Regions from separate parts of the Pantoea allii genome, predicted to be linked through region 1. Evidence: predicted binding sites of a transcription regulator. Region 1 holds the regulator's gene; the other holds the start of a gene.

Region 1 (9,888 bases):
GTGATGCGCTTCGCGCGCAGGTTGCGCGTTTACCTGACATGCCGAAGTCGCAGCAGATCGACAATGAAATGGCACAGCTGCGCGTCCAGCGCCTGCATTATGAAGATCTGCTTGAACGTCAGAACGCACTGCGTAAAGCGCATCAGGCAGACGGGCAACCTTTTACCAGTGACCAAAAGCGTATTCTGGATGCACAGCTAAAAACGCAACGAGAACTGCTGAATTCCCTGATTTCTGGCTGCGATACGCTGATTCTGGAAATCACCAAACTCAAGGTTGCCAATACTCAGCTTCAGGATGCGTTAACCGAAGTTAAAGATGCCACGCATCGCTATCTATTCTGGACGGCTGATGTTAGCCCTATTTCATTAAGCTATCCTCTGGACGTGGCGAAAGGCCTGTCCCATTTGCTGACCCTGGATACGCTGGGGCAGCTTGGCAAAGCCCTGGCGATGATGTTTACCAGTCGCAGCACCGTCTTACCCATTCTGGGTGCAGTGCTGCTGGTCGGTTTTAGCCTTAGCACACGTCGTCACTTCAATGCTTTTCTTGAGCGCTCAGCCAGCAAGGTCGGCAAGGTCACTCAGGATCGCTTCCGCCTGACCATCCGAACCGTGTTCTGGTCGATTCTGGTGGCGCTTCCGCTTCCCGTGCTTTGGGCAACCCTGGGATACGGCCTGCAAAATGCCTGGCCCTATCCTGTCGCTGTGGCCATTGGCGATGGCATCACAGCTACCCTGCCTCTGCTGTGGATATTCATGGTCAGCGCCCAGTTTGCCCGTTCTAACGGCCTGTTTATCGTGCACTTCCGCTGGCCGCAGGTGCGTGTGGCACGCGCGATGCGCTACTACTCATTAAGTATTGGCCTGATCGTGCCCTTGATCATGCTGCTGATAACCTTTGACAACCTTGACGATCGCCTGTTTTCAGCAACGCTTGGCCGGCTGTGTTTTATTTTAATCTGCGGTGCCCTGAGTATTGTCACGGTGAGCCTGAAGCGAGCGGGTATTCCGCTTTACCTTGATAAAGAAGGTAACGGCGAAAATATGATTAACCGCCTGCTGTGGAATATCATGATCGCCATTCCGTTGCTGGCGGCGCTGGCCTCAATGATTGGCTATCTTGAAACGGCTCAGGCGCTGCTGGCGCGTCTGGAAACCTCCGTGGCAATCTGGTTTTTCCTGCTGGTTATTTACCATATCATCCGTCGCTGGATGCTGATTCAACGACGCAGGTTGGGTTTCGATCGCGCACGTCAGCGTCGGGCCGACATGCTGGCCAACCGCGCACGTAATGAAGAAGAAAAAGATCAGGCGCAAAACACTGACGTCATTGAAATTGAAGAGCCCGTGATCGATTTAGATGCAATCAGCGCCCAGTCACTGCGTCTGGTGCGTTCGATTCTGACGCTGATTGCACTGGTCTCATTTATTGTCCTGTGGTCAGAAATCCATTCTGCGTTTGGTTTCCTTGAGAATATCCGCTTATGGGATGTGAACACCTCCGTACAGGGCGTGGAAAGCATTCAACCTATTACGTTGGGTGCCGTCCTGATCGCCATTCTGGTGTTCGTGATTACTACGCAGTTGGTGCGTAATATGCCCGCCCTGCTTGAGCTGGCGCTGTTGCAGCATCTTGATTTGTCGCCAGGCACAGGTTATGCCATCACCACACTGACTAAATATCTGTTGTTGCTGATTGGTGGCTTGCTGGGCTTCTCATTGATTGGGATTGAATGGTCGAAGCTACAATGGCTGGTGACCGGCCTGGGTGTTGGCCTGGGATTTGGCCTGCAGGAGATTTTTGCAAATTTTATCTCCGGTCTGATTATCCTGTTTGAAAAACCCATTCGTATCGGCGATACCGTCACTATTCGCGATCTGACTGGCAGTATTACGCGCATTAACACCCGCGCCACCACAATTACCGACTGGGATCGCAAAGAGATTATTGTGCCCAATAAGGCCTTTATCACAGAACAGTTCGTTAACTGGTCGCTGTCAGACTCCGTCACCCGCGTGGTGCTTACCATCCCTGCGCCTGCGCAGGTAAGCAGCGAGGAGGTGACTACCTTGCTGAAACTGGCGGCTGAACGTTGCAGCTATGTCCTGGATACACCACCGCCGGAAGTCTTCCTGGTGGATTTGCAACAGGGCATACAGTTGTTTGAACTGCGTGTGCATGCGGCCGAGATGGGCCATCGCATGCCGCTTCGCCATGAATTACATCAGCTTATCCTGCATGGCTTTGCAGAACATGGCATTGAAATGCCGTTCCCACCGTTCCAGATGCGTGTCGAAACCTTAAGCAGAAAAAGCGCTGCCGGGACGGGGGCGCCAACAACGCGGACCTTCAGATCAGGCGGACTGTAAAATAAAAAACGCCCGGTATGACCGGGCGTTTTCCTGTTTGGGCGGTGATATTATTGCTTCACAAACGCTTCGCCCTGGGCGATATCTTTTTTCAGGGTTTCCAACATGCCTTCCAGCGCCTGCTGCTCAAACGGACTCAGCGCACCGACAGCTTTATGCTCCGCGATACCGTTCTTACCCAACAGCAGCGGTTGCGAGAAGAAACGGGCATGCTCACCCTCGCCTTCAACGTAGGCACACTCCACAACATTCGCTTCGCCGTTTAAAGCACGGACCAGTGACAGACCAAAACGTGCGGCGGCCTGCCCCATAGATAACGTTGCTGAACCCCCGCCGGCCTTCGCTTCCACCACTTCTGTACCGGCATTCTGGATACGTTTGGTGAGATCTGCGACTTCCTGCTCGCTGAAGGTGACGCCAGGAACCTGAGACAGTAACGGCAGAATAGTGACACCAGAGTGCCCACCGATCACCGGGACTTCTACTTCGCCAGGTTTTTTACCTTTGAGTTCAGCCACAAAGGTGTTGGCGCGAATAATGTCCAGCGTCGTTACGCCAAACAGACGATTCTTGTCATAAACACCGTGTTTCTTCAGCACCTCAGCCGCAATCGCCACTGTGGTGTTAACAGGGTTGGTGATCACCCCAATCAACGCTTTAGGTGCCGTAGTGGCAACCTGCTCAATGAGATTACGCACAATGCCGGCATTGACGTTAAACAAATCGGCGCGATCCATACCGGGTTTGCGTGCAACCCCGGCGGAGATAAGCACGACATCAGCACCTTTTAAAGCGGGGGTGGCATCTTCTCCACTGAAACCCTTGACCTTAACCGCGGTAGGAATGTGGCTAAGATCGACCGCAACGCCCGGTGTAACGGGAGCAATATCGTAGAGAGAAAGTTCTGAACCTGCGGGAAGCTGGGTTTTGAGTAGAAGTGCTAGCGCCTGGCCTATGCCACCAGCGGCACCGAGTACGGCAACTTTCATTCATAACTCCTTATTAAGATGGGGCAGAGAAAAGCAGAAATTCCATCTGTGTCAGACCTAAATCAACTGCTCAGGCGATGACGCGCATCCGCGACTATTTTACGTGCTTACGCACTTAATCTCCGGATTAAAAACGCACTTAATCATACCACTATCTTCCGCACGCCGGATTGCAGTCAGATGGCAGACCTGTTCGTCCCGTCAGCATTACCTTGGGTAAGTGACATTCACAAATGCAGCCTTTCCACCCGGTAACCCTCCAGAGTGTGATCGATATAACCTGAGACCGACAATCTTGACGTCGGCAGACAGAGAACGGCAGTGTACATTTTTATTTTCTTACCTCATCAATAATATAACACCTTTGCAACCTTTGCCTTTTCAGGCTGTGAGCTGGGTTTTGGTCTGAGTAAATTCTTTGCTATTATCGCCGCCCGCGATGGATACCGCTTCGTACAATTAACAACCGATTGCATAAAAATTCATTTATATGCATAATAATGACTTTACTGCGGCCCGAACCGCGGTTTTTCTTACGTTTACTGGTAACTTATGCGAAACCCATCGAAACAAGACGATCTGATCAAAGCCTTTAAGGCTTTATTAAAAGAAGAAAAATTCAGTTCTCAGGGCGAAATTGTTCAGGCGCTGCAGGAAGACGGCTTTGAGAACATCAACCAGTCTAAAGTTTCTCGGATGCTGACAAAGTTTGGCGCGGTGCGCACCCGCAATGCCAAAATGGAAATGGTGTACTGTTTACCCGCCGAACTCGGGGTGCCTACCACGACGAGCCCTCTGAAGAATCTGGTTCTGGACATTGACTACAATGACGCGCTGGTGGTGATCCATACCAGTCCTGGTGCCGCACAGTTGATTGCTCGCCTGCTGGATTCTCTGGGTAAGTCCGAAGGTATCCTTGGCACCATTGCTGGTGATGACACTATCTTTATTACCCCAGCCCGCGCCTTTACCGTCAAACAACTTCACGACGCGATCCTTGTGCTGTTTGAACAAGAGTTGTAGCCGTTACGCCTGACCGGCAGCACACTGCCGGTTTACCCTGCCCTTTCTCTTTCATCCCTTCTCCAGACCATCGCTCGCAAAATACATTATTTTTCAATGATTTAACATTAAGCCGTAATGCTTTCAGGACAAGAAATATTGGTCATACCTTTTATGCCACTTACCATTACGCGCTATTTTACACTGCTTTACATTCAAATAGTGGCGCTATCACCCAGACCAAAATAGTTAAGCAGCCAGATCGACCATGATTTTTCGCACTAAAAGTTAAAGTCACGCATCTTACTGTTTTTATGCGTAATTACCTGCCTGAGATAGGTTTTTCACCAATTTTAATAACTTTTGGTTATAAAAAAATCCCATAAGGTTAAATTGAGTCAACAAAACATTATTAGGCAGGTATTAATTTCTGCCGTTATTAGTCCTATACTTACTTTCGTGATGTGAATCACACTAATAAAAAAGAAGAACAACCACGACGAGGACATCTTTTATGAAAATTAAAACTACCATCGCTGCCTTAAGCATTTTATCTGCCCTGTCATTCGGCGCTTCAGCAGCAGATTATATCTCTGCTTCACAAGCACAGAATCTGCAATCTGTCGGCACAGTCAGTGTCAGTGGTGTGGCCGGTGCGCCATCCGATATCAGACAGCAACTGAGCGATAAAGCCGATCAGCAAGGTGCAAAAGCCTTCCGTGTTATTGAGGCCTACAACGATGGCAACTATCACGCGACCGCTGAGCTGTACAAATAAAATCGTTGGTACTGACAGGTAACCAGCTGCTATCCACGCGTTCGCTGGTTAAACATTATTACCGGAGAATGAATCATGAAAACCCAATTAACGATTGCCGTGCTGAGCCTGGCTTCACTGCTCTCTTTTGGTGCTAACGCCGCCAGCCTGGTAACGAATCAACAGGCGCAGGATATGAACCTGCAGCCGCTGAATCAAACAATTAGCGTGAGTGGTATCAACGGCGACCAGACCAATATTCGCCAGGTACTGTCGCAGAAAGCCGATGCACAAGGTGCAGGCCACTACCGCGTCATTGAGAACAACCGTGACGATACCTTCCACGTCACCGCTGAACTGTACAAATAAGCTATCCGCGGCCAGGCGGCCGCCCCTGACAAGATCGATGACCCGCTCTATGTTATTCATTCCGCAGGTTGTTGATATAAATGAGGAAAAATCATGAAAATCAAAGCAACCATCGCAACTGTTAGTCTGCTCTCCGTAATGACTTTTGGCGCTTCCGCAGCGCAACTCGTGACAGCAGACCAAACGCAGAACTTGCAACCTGTGGGAACCGTAAGCATCAGTGGCGTTGCAGGTGCCCCTGTCGACTACCGTTCACAGCTGTCTCAGAAGGCAGATGAACAAGGTGCCAGCGCTTATAAAATTATCGAAGCGAACACCGGTGACAGCTATCACATCACCGCGCAGCTGTATAAATAGTTCCTCGTCTTAAGTATGACGAACCCTTTAGCCCCGCTCGCCGGGGCTTTTTTTATGTCCGTCAAACAGAGAAAGTCCGGCATTTGTCACGATCCATGCCGGGGACCCGAAGCCGTTCTGGCAGCATAAAAGGGGGTTATCGCGGTGTTCAGGGATGTCAGTAGGCAGATATCGCGAAGCGGTGGCGGAAAGCCGTTCATGACCGCCGATACGATCAGCACGCCAGCGGCTAACAGAGAGAAACGTTAGTGAGAAAGCTGTGTCAGATCCTCGTCGGACAGCCCTGTCATTGTGATAACGGTGCTGCGATCGAGTCCACTTTTCAGCATGGTGTGAGCGATTTTAAGTGCGGCGGCACGTTCACCCTCACTGCGGCCTTTCTCAAGACCACGCTGTTCACCGAGCTGAATACCTTGCTCGAGGCCTTTCTCAATGCCTTTCTGCTCAAGTTGCTGGGCAATGGTCATTAGTGCGTCCCCGTGTTGCGGCACTCGCTGTGCCAAATTACGTAAAAAAGCGTCGGCATCAGACGCTTCACCCGCCTGCACGATATAGTGTACCAACGATATAACCTGTGATGAAGAAAGATATCCGGTGAGTAAAACAGGGGCCAGTTTATCAATCAGCTCAGCCAGATCGCGTTGATGGATATGCTTCTGCAGTAATGTCAGCGCGGCCATGCTGCGATGACCGACAATATCATCATCCGGTATGACGGTAACATCCACCAGCGGAAAGGCGCTACCGTACAGCTTAGCGGCGAGCGCAGGCGTTGTGAATTCGTCCAGCCATCGGGTACTGAAAGGGTAAGGACTACGTTTACCACTGTAGAATAAAACCGGTATCACGAGTGGGATCGTTTTATATCCCGCATCAAGGTGGCGCTGCATGGCCGCTATTGCATAGCGCATCATCCTGAATGCCATATGCCTGTCCGGAGAAGACTGATGTTCAATCAGCACATGGATATATCCCTCATCGCGGCGCGTGGTTTTTAAGCTGTAAAGCACATCACTAAAATACTGACGTAGATCCTCTTCAACAAAAGATCCTGACTCCAGCTTCAGCGTGCTCAGATCGCAAATAGCGAGAAACTCTGCTGGAAGATGCAGTTCCATAAAATCACGCGCGATGGCGGGCTGAGACAGAAACTGCCGGAATGTCGCATCGTGGGGCGTGAGTGGGCTTTTTTTTCTTTTCATTTAACCTGACCAGACCATAACGGGCGCAGGTTATCACGCTCAAAAAATTTGAAGAGAAACCAAACAAGAGGTTGCGAGGGCTGTCGAGAAATGTCGATTTTCTGCCGTAGCTGCACGCTTCCGGCGACCGGTTAACCCACCGAACGCTGAGGATGTCTTAACGTGGTGACATGCTATCGAGCGATAGGTTATACGACGTTAAACTGGAGCCGTCCTTCCAGCTCTTCTTCAGCCTCGTCGAACAACAGAATTAAAGCGCCATAGCGGCGTTTTTGCCCCTGGCCAAGATTCACAAATTCAATTTTTAACGGCATGGGTAGCCCCTGGCTGACAATGACGTCCCAGAGCCCATCGAGATCGCAGATAAACCGCGCTTTCAGGGCGAAGCGATCGCAGAACTGGCGTAAGAAATGGGCCTGATCGACAATCTCATTAAAATCAAAACGCTCGACTCTCATACTGACGACTCCCGTTATCCGGCTCTGGGCGACCTGAGGCCGCCCGGATATTCATCTAGCTTAAACCGCCGAGGTGCAGCGCTTTGACCTCCAGGTACTCATCCATCCCCAGCACCGATCCTTCACGTCCCAGGCCCGATTCTTTCACGCCGCCAAAGGGTGCCAGCTCTGTCGAGACAGCACATTCATTAATGCCAATCATTCCGCTCTCCAGCGCCGAAGATACCCGGAATACACGCTGCAGGTTTTGCGTATAAAAATAGGCCGCCAGGCCATATTCAGTCTGGTTGGCGCGACGGATCACCTCTTCTTCATCATCAAAGCGGAAGCAGGCTGCCACTGGGCCAAACGTTTCTTCCTGGGCCAGCTTCATCCCTTCATGTGCATCGCTGATGACGGTGGGTTGCCAGAAGTTTCCTCCCAACGCATGTCGCTTACCGCCAGCCAGTACCTTGCCGCCCTGAGCCACCGCATCCTTGACATGCTCTTCAACTTTTTCCAGTGCTGAGGTTTCAATCAACGGACCGACAATCACGCCGTCCTCCATCCCGTTTCCGACCTTGAGCTTGTCCACTTCTGCTGCAAGCTGAGTGGTAAAACGTTCGTAGACCGCACTGTGGATGAAAAAACGGTTAACGCTGACGCAAACCTGACCGGCATTACGGAATTTGTTAGCAATGGCGCCCTGCACGGCCGCATCAATATCTGCATCCTCAAACACGATATAGGGTGCGTTGCCGCCCAGCTCCATCGAGACTTTTTTCATCGTCTCTGCAGCGTTACGCATGAGCGTTTTCCCTACCGCCGTTGAACCGGTAAAGGAAATTTTACGGACGGCCTTGCTGGCCATAATGGCATCGCTAATGGCATGTGTGTCGCCAGCCACCCCATTAAGCACGCCATCAGGGATACCGGCTTTTTTTGCCAGCGCCAGTAAGGCAAATGCGGAAAGCGGCGTGTTATTCGCAGGTTTAATAATGCCTGTGCATCCTGCTGCCAGCGCGGGACCTAACTTACGTGTCAGCATCGCCATCGGGAAATTCCATGGCGTGATAGCGGCGACTACGCCGACCGGCTCACGGGTTGCCAGAATACGCGACCCCGCTTTGGCGGGCGGAATGATTTCACCATTGGCGCGTTTAGCCTGCTCGGCAAACCACTGAATAAAGCTCGCGGCGTATTCCACTTCGCCCTCTGCTTCCTTGAGCGGCTTACCTTGCTCCGTTGTCATCAGCTCAGCCAGCCAGCGTTTATTTTCAATGATCAACCTGTACCAGCGGTAAAGCAGTTCTGAACGCGCCTTCGCGGTCTGTGCACGCCATGCTGGAAAGGCCTCTTGTGCCGCCTTAATCGCTGCTTCCGTTTCGGTTTTACCCGCTTTGGCTACCTGAGCCACGCGCTCACCGGTGGCAGGGTTGGTCACGTCAAAGGTGGACGCCGTTTGCAGCCACTGACCGTTTACCAGATAGCCCGTCTGGAACAGTTCGCTGTCTTGCAGTGGAGAATGCATTGGGTTACTCCTGTCAGTTTTGTCTTCTGTCAGGAAAGTATAGATGGCAAAAATGACAGGTCAGGTAACAGGGGGCAGCATCATGGCCGCCAGCACCTGTGGCAGCCATAATTCAGATTTGGACGAGCGTGTTTTGATATTTTGTCAGCATCTCAGCCAGCCGCTTCACCGGCTCGGTCACGCTGTCCGGCGCGTCATAGTGCGCCAGCTTATGCTGATAGACATCCAACTCTTTGAGTAACCGTTCAAAATAATAACGTCGCTTTTCATCACTGCGCACCGAGATAACCCGATCGGCAGTGTGCCGTAACTGGCGGTGATAGGCGGATAAATCGGCGTTAACCGGCACATCTGCAGCGCGCAGGCGTTGATGACCAATAATTAAGGTCAGCGCAATGCGATATTTATCAATATCCCCAGGGAACAGGTTAAGCAGCAAAAAGAGCTGCTGATAGAGCGCCGGAAGATGATTTTCACGGCGGCGAGCCTGGTTTGTCGTCATCGCCGAAACCGCCGCATACATGAAGCGGTTAAGCAGTTTACGTCCCGTGCGCGCTTTGGATTTATCCCGAATTAACAGGATGACCATCAGCGCAACAAAGCTGCCTATCCACTGCCCCAGTGCACTGTCGATGAATACCGTGAAGTTGAACTGCATCGGATTATCCAGCACCAGGACGTTAATTGTGCCGACCATGGCACCGAGTGTTCCGATCTGTCGGCGCTGAATTAACATGCCTGAAATAAACCCTAACAGGCCAATGGCAATGCACAGCAGCGTGGCGCTTTGTTGGGTATTGGGCAAAATATACATAAAATAGAGCGCCCCCAGCGGCACAGCCACCGTCATACCGTAAACAAAGTCTTTGGCC
Region 2 (9,888 bases), 1.0 Mb from region 1:
GATATTGAGCAGCCGCTTTACGAGCATTGGGAAAAGCAGGGCTACTTCAAACCGAATGGCGACACCAGCCAGGAAAGCTTTTGCATCATGATCCCGCCGCCGAACGTCACCGGTAGCTTGCACATGGGTCACGCCTTCCAGCAAACGATCATGGACACCATGATTCGCTACCAGCGCATGCAGGGCAAAAATACCCTGTGGCAGGCTGGTACTGACCACGCAGGCATCGCCACCCAAATGGTGGTTGAGCGCAAGATCGCGGCAGAAGAAGGCAAAACCCGTCAGGATTACGGTCGTGATGCGTTCATCGACAAAATCTGGCAGTGGAAAGCCGAATCTGGCGGAACGATTACCCGTCAGATGCGCCGTCTGGGCAACTCGGTTGACTGGGAGCGCGAGCGTTTCACCATGGACGACGGTCTGTCCAATGCGGTGAAAGAAGTCTTTGTGCGCCTGTATAAAGAGAACCTGATTTACCGTGGCAAGCGCCTGGTGAACTGGGACCCGAAACTGCGTACCGCCATCTCTGACCTGGAAGTGGAAAACCGCGAGAGCAAAGGCTCTATGTGGCATATCCGCTATCCGCTGGCAGAGGGCGTGAAAACCGCCGACGGTAAAGATTATCTGGTCGTTGCGACCACCCGTCCGGAAACCCTGCTGGGCGATACCGGCGTGGCCGTTAACCCGGAAGATCCACGTTATAAAGATCTGATCGGCAAGTTTGTGATGCTGCCGCTGGTTGATCGTCTGATCCCGATCGTCGGTGACGAGCACGCGGACATGGAAAAAGGCACCGGCTGTGTGAAAATCACCCCGGCGCACGACTTCAATGACTACGAAGTGGGCCGTCGTCATAAGCTGCCGATGATCAACATCCTGACCTTCGACGGCGATATCCGCGACAGCGCGCAGGTTTACGATACCAACGGCGAAGCCAGCACCGCTTACAGCGACGCGATTCCTGCCGCGTTCCAGAACATGGAGCGCTTTGCCGCACGTAAAGCCATCGTGGCGGCGGTAGACGCGCTTAGTCTGCTGGAAGAGATCAAACCTCACGATTTAACCGTGCCTTACGGTGACCGTGGTGGCGTTGTTATCGAGCCGATGCTGACCGATCAGTGGTACGTGCGCACGGCACCGCTGGCCAAAGTGGCGGTGGAAGCCGTTGAGAACGGCGACATTCAGTTCGTGCCGAAGCAGTACGAGAACATGTACTTCTCCTGGATGCGTGATATTCAGGACTGGTGTATTTCCCGTCAGCTGTGGTGGGGCCACCGTATTCCGGCCTGGTACGACAATAACGGCAACGTCTATGTGGGCCGCACAGAAGACGAGGTGCGCAGCGAAAACAACCTGGCAGCCGATGTCGCGCTGCGTCAGGACGATGACGTGCTGGACACCTGGTTCTCATCGGGCCTGTGGACTTTCTCAACGCTGGGCTGGCCGGAAAACACCGAAGCCCTGCGCACCTTCCACCCGACCAGCGTGCTGGTGAGTGGCTTCGACATCATCTTCTTCTGGATTGCCCGCATGATCATGCTGACCATGCACTTCATCAAAGATGAAAACGGCAAGCCGCAGGTGCCGTTTAAAACCGTGTATATGACCGGTTTGATCCGCGACGAAGAAGGCCAGAAAATGTCGAAATCCAAGGGCAACGTGATTGACCCGCTGGATATGGTTGACGGTATTTCACTGGAAGAACTGCTGGAAAAACGCACCGGTAACATGATGCAGCCTCAGCTGGCGGAAAAAATCCGCAAGCGCACCGAGAAGCAGTTCCCGAACGGCATCGAGCCATCGGGTACAGATGCCCTGCGCTTTACGCTGGCGGCGCTGGCCTCGACCGGGCGTGATATCAACTGGGACATGAAGCGCCTGGAAGGTTATCGCAACTTCTGTAACAAGCTGTGGAATGCCAGCCGTTTTGTGCTGATGAATACCGAAGACCAGGACTGCGGTCAGAACGGCGGCGACATGACGCTGTCGCTGGCGGATCGTTGGATTCTGACGGAATTCAACCATACGGTAAAAGCCTACCGTGAGGCGCTGGACAGCTATCGTTTCGATATTGCGGCGAACATCCTGTATGACTTCACCTGGAACCAGTTCTGTGACTGGTATCTGGAGCTGACCAAGCCGGTGATGAACAGCGGCAGCGAAGCAGAACTGCGTGGCACTCGCCATACGCTGGTCCATGTGCTGGAAGCGCTGCTGCGCCTGGCGCACCCGATTATTCCGTTTATCACGGAAACCATCTGGCAGCGCGTGAAGGGCCTGAAAAACATCAGCGATGACACCATCATGCTGCAGCCGTTCCCGCAGTACGACGCGGCGAAAGAAGATGCTGAAGCTAAGGCCGATATCGAGTGGATGAAGCAGGCAATCATCGCCGTCCGTAACATTCGTGCAGAGATGAACATCGCGCCCAGCAAGCTGCTGGATGTGCTGCTGCGTGACTGCTCCCCTGCTGCCCAGCGCCGCGTTGAGGCGAACCGTAACTTCCTGTCACGCCTGGCGCGGCTGGAAAGCCTGACCATTCTGCCTGCGGGCGAGAAAGGTCCGGTTTCGGTGACCAAAATCGTCGAAGGCGCAGAGCTGCTGATCCCGATGGCGGATCTGGTGGATAAAACCGCCGAGCTGGAGCGCCTGGCCAAAGAGCTGCTGAAGCTGGATGTGGAAATCGAAAAAATCCAGACCAAGCTGGCGAACGAAGGCTTTGTCTCGCGCGCACCAGAAGCGGTCGTCGCCAAAGAGCGCGAGCGCGTTGCTGAGATGGAACAGTCAAAAGCAAAACTGATTGAACAGCAGGCGGTCATTGCGGCATTGTAAGCATCGTAGCTGACAGCTTATTCATAAAGCCGGGCTTGCCCGGCTTTTTTTTGACCTCGTACAAATCCGGAAGAGATGATGACGACCAGTGCCAACCCGCGTTTTGACCTCCTGGTGCGGCCGATTACGGCGGCCGACAATCCGCACATCGCCCAGGTGATTCGCGACGTATCGGCCGAGTTCGGCCTTACGGCAGACAAGGGCTATACCGTATCCGATCCCCAGCTTGACCACCTGTTTGAGTTGTACAGTGCCGAACAGAGCGCCTACTGGATTATTGAATATCAGGGCAAGGTGGCTGGCGGCGGCGGTGTTGCGCCTCTCGCCTGCAGCGCACCTGACATTTGTGAACTGCAGAAGATGTATTTTCTGCCGACGGTGCGCGGTCAGGGTCTGGCGCGCGAGCTGGCGCTGCGGGCGATGGATCATGCACGCCGCCACGGCTTTCGCCGCTGCTATCTCGAAACCACCGCCAGCCTGACACGGGCGATTAAACTCTATGAGTCACTGGGCTTTGAGCATATCGACAGCGCGATGGGCTGCACCGGCCATGTCGACTGCGAAGTGCGAATGCTAAAGGCACTATAAGCCGCGCTCGACGTAGCGCATGTCGTTAACGGATTCAATAACGAACTCTCCGCTATCTGTGTAGCGCAGCCGTGTAACGCTCGCATTTTCGAGCGACTGCTTTAACGACGTATCGCCAAGGGCTTGCAATAGCGCGGTAATCGCCATGCCATGGCTGACGACCAGCACATTACCACCGCCCTGCTGCTGAGCCTGCTGTGCAATTTCTGTCATGCTTTCGAGCATGCGTTTTGCCACCTGCTGATAGCTTTCAGCCTGTCCGGTGGAGTTGATGCCCGGCAGTGAGGCTGTACCCGACGCTTCGGCCCGATGAATAGCATCAATAATCCCGTCAATGTGAATCTTACCTGCGCTGAATGCGTTCATCATCGCCGCATCAGAGGTATAGCCCGCCTGAAGCGCCGCAGCAGTAATCATATTCTTATCCAGATCACCTTCATAAAGTCCAAAACAGACTTCGCGCAATCCTTTATGTTCATTAAGCGTGGGAATCCGCTTCCATGACTTCATAGCACGTTGCGCGGTTTCTCTGGCCCTGCCAGCATCACTGGACCAGGCTGCGATGAAAGTAAGAGGCTGAAGTCCTCGCCCTAACTGCTCCGCTACCGCCGCCCCAGAAGCGGTTAGCGGCGTATCGGACCAGCCCTGTGCGCGCTGCACCGTGTTAAACATTGTTTTGCCATGCCGCGTAACAAACAGGGTCACATCGGCGGCGATGGCTTCGCCTGCGAGAGTCCCCACCATCATAAAAACCAGCAATGCTTTAACTATTCTTTTCATCGTATTTTCCTTATTTAAACAGGTTTAATTTATACTCAACCGCAATCTCCGCAGACAGGTTGGGAGAACGCATATACCTTCCTTGCGCATTAAAAACGGGTGTTTCTTTATTATTTTTGTAGGACCAGCCATAGCCGAACAATGTAAAAATCGATAAATTCTTCAGGGCGGGATGAGGTTCAGTGAAACGATTGATGAGCGCAAATTCCCCCGAACGTATACGCTGATGACGATAAGTAAACTGTCCATAATTAATCTGAATGCCACTAAACACGCCTTTTGAGATTTCAAACATCGTCTGCGACACCAGCGCAAGTTCTTTATCGCGGGTGTAATCTTTTCCGGCAGAAGTCAGCGAGTTAAAACGACCACGGGTATTTTTGGTCAGCGGGCGCGCATAATATCCCACCGCATTATGTTTGGGCGCGGCGCTCCAGGCGGCAGCGAATTTATGTGTCCATCCAGTGTTAATCCATTCAGCTTCACCAACATAATGCCACGCGTTATCATCGAACGATCTTGTGCTGGCGGACATCCTTTTATAATTTTCCAGCCCCTGACTGCCATAAACTTGAGAGGACAAACGCCAGTGCGGAGAAAGGGAGTAACTCGCTTCGATAACATGGCGACGCTGGTAGGCGTCCGCTTCGCCAAATGCATAAGTGAACCGTCCGCGTTCACCGTTATAGCTCAGGCCGCCCGTATAGATCGCAGCAATTTTCCGTTTGTCCTGCGTTTGTAGGGCAAGACTGTCTGGCGAGTCGTGTCGGATCGTTTTCGTCACGTAAGCCAAATCCAGCCGCACCTTCTGTCCGCTCAGCATGCCGCTATAGCCTAAGTAACTATTGCGTGATAAGCGGTCAGTGGTGGTCAGCACGCCGGTATTTTTTAATGCCTGCCAGCCCGCTTTCCCTTCCAATCCTGCGTGCCCGTCGCCCAGCTTCACTTTCAGATAGCGCTGACCAAACTTGCTAAAGCCATGCGCATCAGCTTTTCGCTGATTACCGCCGCTGTCGTAAAGCAGGCCGCGCGTAGCAAAGTTGTCGCTGGCTGCCAGCCTGATCGCTCGGGTATAGGTTGCATCAAATCCCAGCCAGTCCCACAGATAGCCGGAACGAAAATTCAGACTGGCCGCCTGTCCCCAGGCATTATGAACAGTGACAGGCTGTGCTTCATTTTCCTTGAGATACTTCCAGTGATTACGCAGCCTGAGATTGAACTGAGAATCGCGCAGGAAAGCGGAGTCAGAGAGCGCTAACGCTTGCGAAGACTCAGCCCATGCAACAGGTGGCTGCAAAAAGGGCAAGATAAATAGCGAAATACAGGTCTTTCTCCTCATTTTATGAATCCTTCCATTAAACGCTTTTCAGGAAAAGTGGCCTCAAAGAAAGTCGCTAATTCTGTTTCCGGGTTATACCCGACGAAAAAAAACCCGATTCATAATCCTCTCTGGCAGAGAAGAATTATGAATCAGGTTTTGCTTGAAAAATAACAACCCTAATTCGGCAAGGGCAATATACTTATTCCGCAAATAAAAATCAGAGCAGAAAAAACATTCTGTGATGAGTGACGCAAATTATATTTATCTGAGGTAACGCATTCGCATTAAACTAACACTTAATATTTATCTTTTTATTATAAATAAATTCTATCTGATTACATTTACAAACAGTAAACGGTCATAGATAGAGACCGTTTACTCTCATCAGAACGCCGGCACACCGCTGTGAAAGCGCAGTTCCGTGTCCGGCTCAGCAATGAGCTTCGCCTCTGCCTCACCAATCGCCCGCACGCGCGCCGTAATATCTTTTGGCGAAATCTGCGCCGCCAGCGTCAGATAGTCCTGATAATGACGGGCTTCTGAGCGCAACAACGAGATATAGAACTTCTCTAATTCGCTGTCCAGGTAAGGTGCCAGGCTGGCGAAACGCTCGCAGGAGCGCGCCTCAATATAGGCACCGCAAATCAGCTTATCCACCAGCGTATCGGGTTCGTGGGTGGTCACTTCACGCAGCAGACCTTTCGCATAACGGCTTGAGGTGATTTTCTGATAAACCAGCCCACGCGACTGCATAATTTCCCACACCTGATAAAAGTGGTGCAGCTCTTCTTTGATCAGCAGCACCATCTTCTCAACCAGATCGTCAGCCCACGGCAGTTCGTTGCGCACGATAATGGCTTTGGTCAGCGTTTTATGCGCATTGATAAAATCGCTGTCGCCGTCCTCACGAAAGATAAAATTCTCGTAAGGCTTCAGCCAGGCCAGAATCTGGTCACCGCTGGGCTTGTCAGCAACGTATTTGCGGATCAGCCACACCGCGGTCTGGGCCGCTTTGAGTTCGCACACCAGATGATCGGTGAGCAGCAGAGTCAGGTTTTCTGGTTTGCGCGCCTCATCAATCCAGGCCTGAGGTGTGCGGCAGCGTAAAAACTGATGTATGGGTTCAAGTAAGGGTGCGTAATTCATGACGGTCAGACAACACAGGGGAACAGAAAAGGCGGAGCAGGCTCCGCCCGGCGTTAATTAATGACGAATGCCGTTGTCGTCTTCGTCGATAGCCTCGCCGTCGTCTTCATCGTCATCCGGGGCATTCGGATCTTCGAAATAGGTGCCCCAGCCGTCGTAGTCAACGTTGTATTTCGCCACCAGGTTTACCAGTTGCTCTACCTGGGCATCGATGATTTCCGCTTTCAGCGCGCCTTCGCTGAGAATGTCCACGCACATCACGGTCGTGCCGTCTTCCAGCTCCAGCTCTTCTGGCTCGGTGACTTCATAGCCCAGTTTAAAGGCATCCACCGCCGCTTTTTCGAGTGAGTCGAAGTTGTTACAGGAGAGATGGTGCTCAATGGTATAGAGCGCATCGGGATCGCTGCCATCCTCTAACAGTTCTTCGATGATCAGCCGCGTCTCTTCACGCTGCTCTTCCAACAATGCTTCAAATGCCATGGCGATATCCTCTCTGAGTTCGGCAATAAGTGATTATTTTCCCATACTGCCTGTCGCGCCACTACACAAAACATAAAAGATTATTCTCGCCAGGGTTGAAAATGCATATTCATACGGTTAGATTGAATTTTAATTCATTATGAAACCCGTACCGGAGTGCTGTATGAGTCAGTTGTATCAACGTCATTTCCTCAGGCTGCTGGATTTTACCCCGGCGGAAATTGACTATTTGCTGAGCCTGTCCGCCGAATTAAAACGCGCAAAAAAAACCGCCAGTGAAACCCAATACCTGAAAGGCAAAAACATCGCGCTCATCTTCGAAAAAGACTCGACCCGTACCCGATGCTCTTTCGAAGTTGCCGCATACGATCAGGGTGCAAACGTGACTTACCTCGGCCCAAACGGTAGCCAGATTGGCCATAAAGAGTCGATGAAAGATACCGCGCGCGTGCTGGGCCGCATGTATGACGGCATTCAGTACCGTGGCTACGGCCAGGCGCTGGTCGAAACCCTGGCTGAACATGCCGGTGTACCGGTCTGGAACGGCCTGACCACCGAGTTCCACCCAACGCAGCTGCTGGCCGATCTGCTGACCATGCAGGAACACCTGCCAGGCAAGCCGCTCAGCGAGATGACGCTGGTGTACGTGGGTGATGCGCGCAACAACATGGGCAACAGCATGCTGGAAGCCGCCGCGCAGGTTGGCTTAGATCTGCGTATGGTCGCGCCACAAAGCTGCTGGCCGGAAGCCGGACTGGTGGCACAATGCCGTCAGGTTGCAGAGAAGACCGGCGGCAAAATCACGCTGACAGACGATATCGCCGAAGGCGTTAAAGGTGCCGATTTCATCTATACAGATGTCTGGGTTTCCATGGGTGAAGCGAAAGCAGTGTGGGAAGAACGCATTGCCCTGCTGCGCAACTACCAGGTGAACAGTGCAATGCTGGCGCTGACCGGCAACCCGCAGGTGAAATTCCTGCACTGCTTACCGGCATTCCATGACGATCAGACCACGCTGGGTCGTCAGATGGCGGAACAGTATGGCCTGCAGGATGGAATGGAAGTCAGCAATGACGTCTTCGAATCGGCACACAGCATCGTCTTTGACCAGGCGGAAAACCGTATGCACACCATTAAAGCGGTAATGATAGCCACCCTGGGACAGCGCTGATCGGGCAACCGCAAACGTTTACCTGCTGCGCGATTTTTCCTTGATGCGCATTCCTGATGGCGTATAATGCGCCACAATTTGCCGGAGGAAACATGCAACAGCATCGTGGACAATGTGACGCGCTACCTCGCCTCAATGCAGGCGGCACCGCTGTTTCTTTCCGTCATCGAACCGATCTTAAAAAAGCCCCTGTATAAGGGGCTTTTTTTTGTCCGTTATCCGGCCGCGCAGAGGAGAGAGCTATGGCTAACCCGCTATATCGCAAGCATATCATTTCAATTAACGATCTCAGCCGCGACGAGCTGGAGCTGGTGCTGCACACCGCTGCGCAGCTAAAAAACCACCCTCAGCCGGAACTGCTGAAGCATAACGTGATAGCCAGTTGCTTCTTCGAAGCCTCGACCCGCACCCGACTGTCATTTGAAACCGCGATACATCGCCTGGGCGCGTCCGCAGTGGGCTTTGCCGACGGCAGCAATACCTCGTTGGGCAAAAAAGGGGAAACCCTGGCCGATACCATTTCCGTGATCAGCACTTACGTGGATGCCATTGTAATGCGTCACCCGCAGGAGGGCGCTGCGCGACTGGCTACGGAGTTTTCCAATGGCATTCCGATTCTGAATGCCGGAGACGGGGCAAACCAGCATCCTACGCAAACCCTGCTGGACCTGTTTACCATCCATGAAACCCAGGGCCGACTCAGCAACCTGAACGTGGCGATGGTCGGTGATCTGAAATATGGTCGCACCGTGCACTCACTGACCCAGGCGCTGGCCAAGTTTGACGGCAACCGCTTCTTCTTTATCGCCCCGGATGCGCTGGCGATGCCGGCCTATATTACGGATATGCTGGATGAGCAGAATATTGCCTGGTCACGCCACGACAGTTTCGAAGAGGTGATGCCAGAGCTGGATATTCTCTACATGACGCGGGTGCAGAAAGAGCGGCTCGATCCATCCGAATATGCCAACGTCAAAGCGCAGTTTATTTTACGCGCGGCAGACCTGAACGGTGCCCGCGATAACATGAAGGTGCTGCATCCGCTGCCGCGCATTGATGAAATCACTACCGACGTGGACAGCACGCCGTACGCCTGGTACTTCCAGCAGGCCGGTAACGGCATCTACGCACGCCAGGCTTTGCTGGCACTGGTCTTAAACCGCGACACCGCCCTGTAAGGAGTGACAGTATGAGCCAGGATAACAAACTGCAGGTCGAAGCCATCAAAAATGGCACGGTTATCGATCATATCCCTGCGCAGGTGGGCTTTAAGCTCCTGTCGCTGTTTCGTCTGACCGAAACCGACCAGCGCATCACCATCGGCCTGAACCTGCCATCCGGTGAGATGGGCCGCAAAGATCTGATTAAGATCGAAAACACTTACCTTACGGAAGATCAGATCAATCAGTTGGCGTTTTATGCGCCGCACGCCACCGTCAACCGCATTGATGATTATGAAGTGGTCGCCAAGATCGCGCCCACGTTGCCGGACCGGATAGACCGGGTGCTGACCTGTCCGAACAGCAACTGCATCAGCCGCAGCGAACCGGTGTGCTCCAGCTTTGCCGTG

What was found. Region 1 encodes ArgR, which controls arginine synthesis, uptake and breakdown. Its sites were predicted from a motif close to ANTGAATAAAAATACANT; they were not measured.
Region 2: a site for ArgR is predicted at 7,269-7,286, ahead of argF (ornithine carbamoyltransferase). Genes of this name have one in related genera too.

What each region holds. Positions count from the first base shown of each region.
Region 1 covers NZ_CP125958.1:527,417-537,304, reverse strand. The annotation lists gene mscM (miniconductance mechanosensitive channel MscM) at 1-2,372, shown strand, start outside; gene mdh (malate dehydrogenase) at 2,423-3,361, opposite strand; gene argR (transcriptional regulator ArgR) at 3,914-4,384, shown strand; gene yhcN (peroxide/acid stress response protein YhcN) at 4,878-5,141, shown strand; gene QNH99_RS02555 (YdgH/BhsA/McbA-like domain containing protein) at 5,217-5,489, shown strand; gene yhcN (peroxide/acid stress response protein YhcN) at 5,583-5,846, shown strand; gene QNH99_RS02545 (Rpn family recombination-promoting nuclease/putative transposase) at 6,092-7,048, opposite strand; gene QNH99_RS02540 (barstar family protein) at 7,237-7,506, opposite strand; gene QNH99_RS02535 (NAD-dependent succinate-semialdehyde dehydrogenase) at 7,562-9,016, opposite strand; gene aaeB (p-hydroxybenzoic acid efflux pump subunit AaeB) at 9,129-9,888, opposite strand, start outside.
Region 2 covers NZ_CP125958.1:4,092,156-4,102,043, forward strand. The annotation lists gene QNH99_RS19245 (valine--tRNA ligase) at 1-2,832, shown strand, start outside; gene QNH99_RS19250 (GNAT family N-acetyltransferase) at 2,911-3,420, shown strand; gene QNH99_RS19255 (histidine phosphatase family protein) at 3,415-4,200, opposite strand; gene QNH99_RS19260 (hypothetical protein) at 4,211-5,539, opposite strand; gene miaE (tRNA isopentenyl-2-thiomethyl-A-37 hydroxylase MiaE) at 5,906-6,667, opposite strand; gene rraB (ribonuclease E inhibitor RraB) at 6,725-7,147, opposite strand; gene argF (ornithine carbamoyltransferase) at 7,311-8,318, shown strand; gene pyrB (aspartate carbamoyltransferase) at 8,561-9,496, shown strand; gene pyrI (aspartate carbamoyltransferase regulatory subunit) at 9,508-9,888, shown strand, end outside.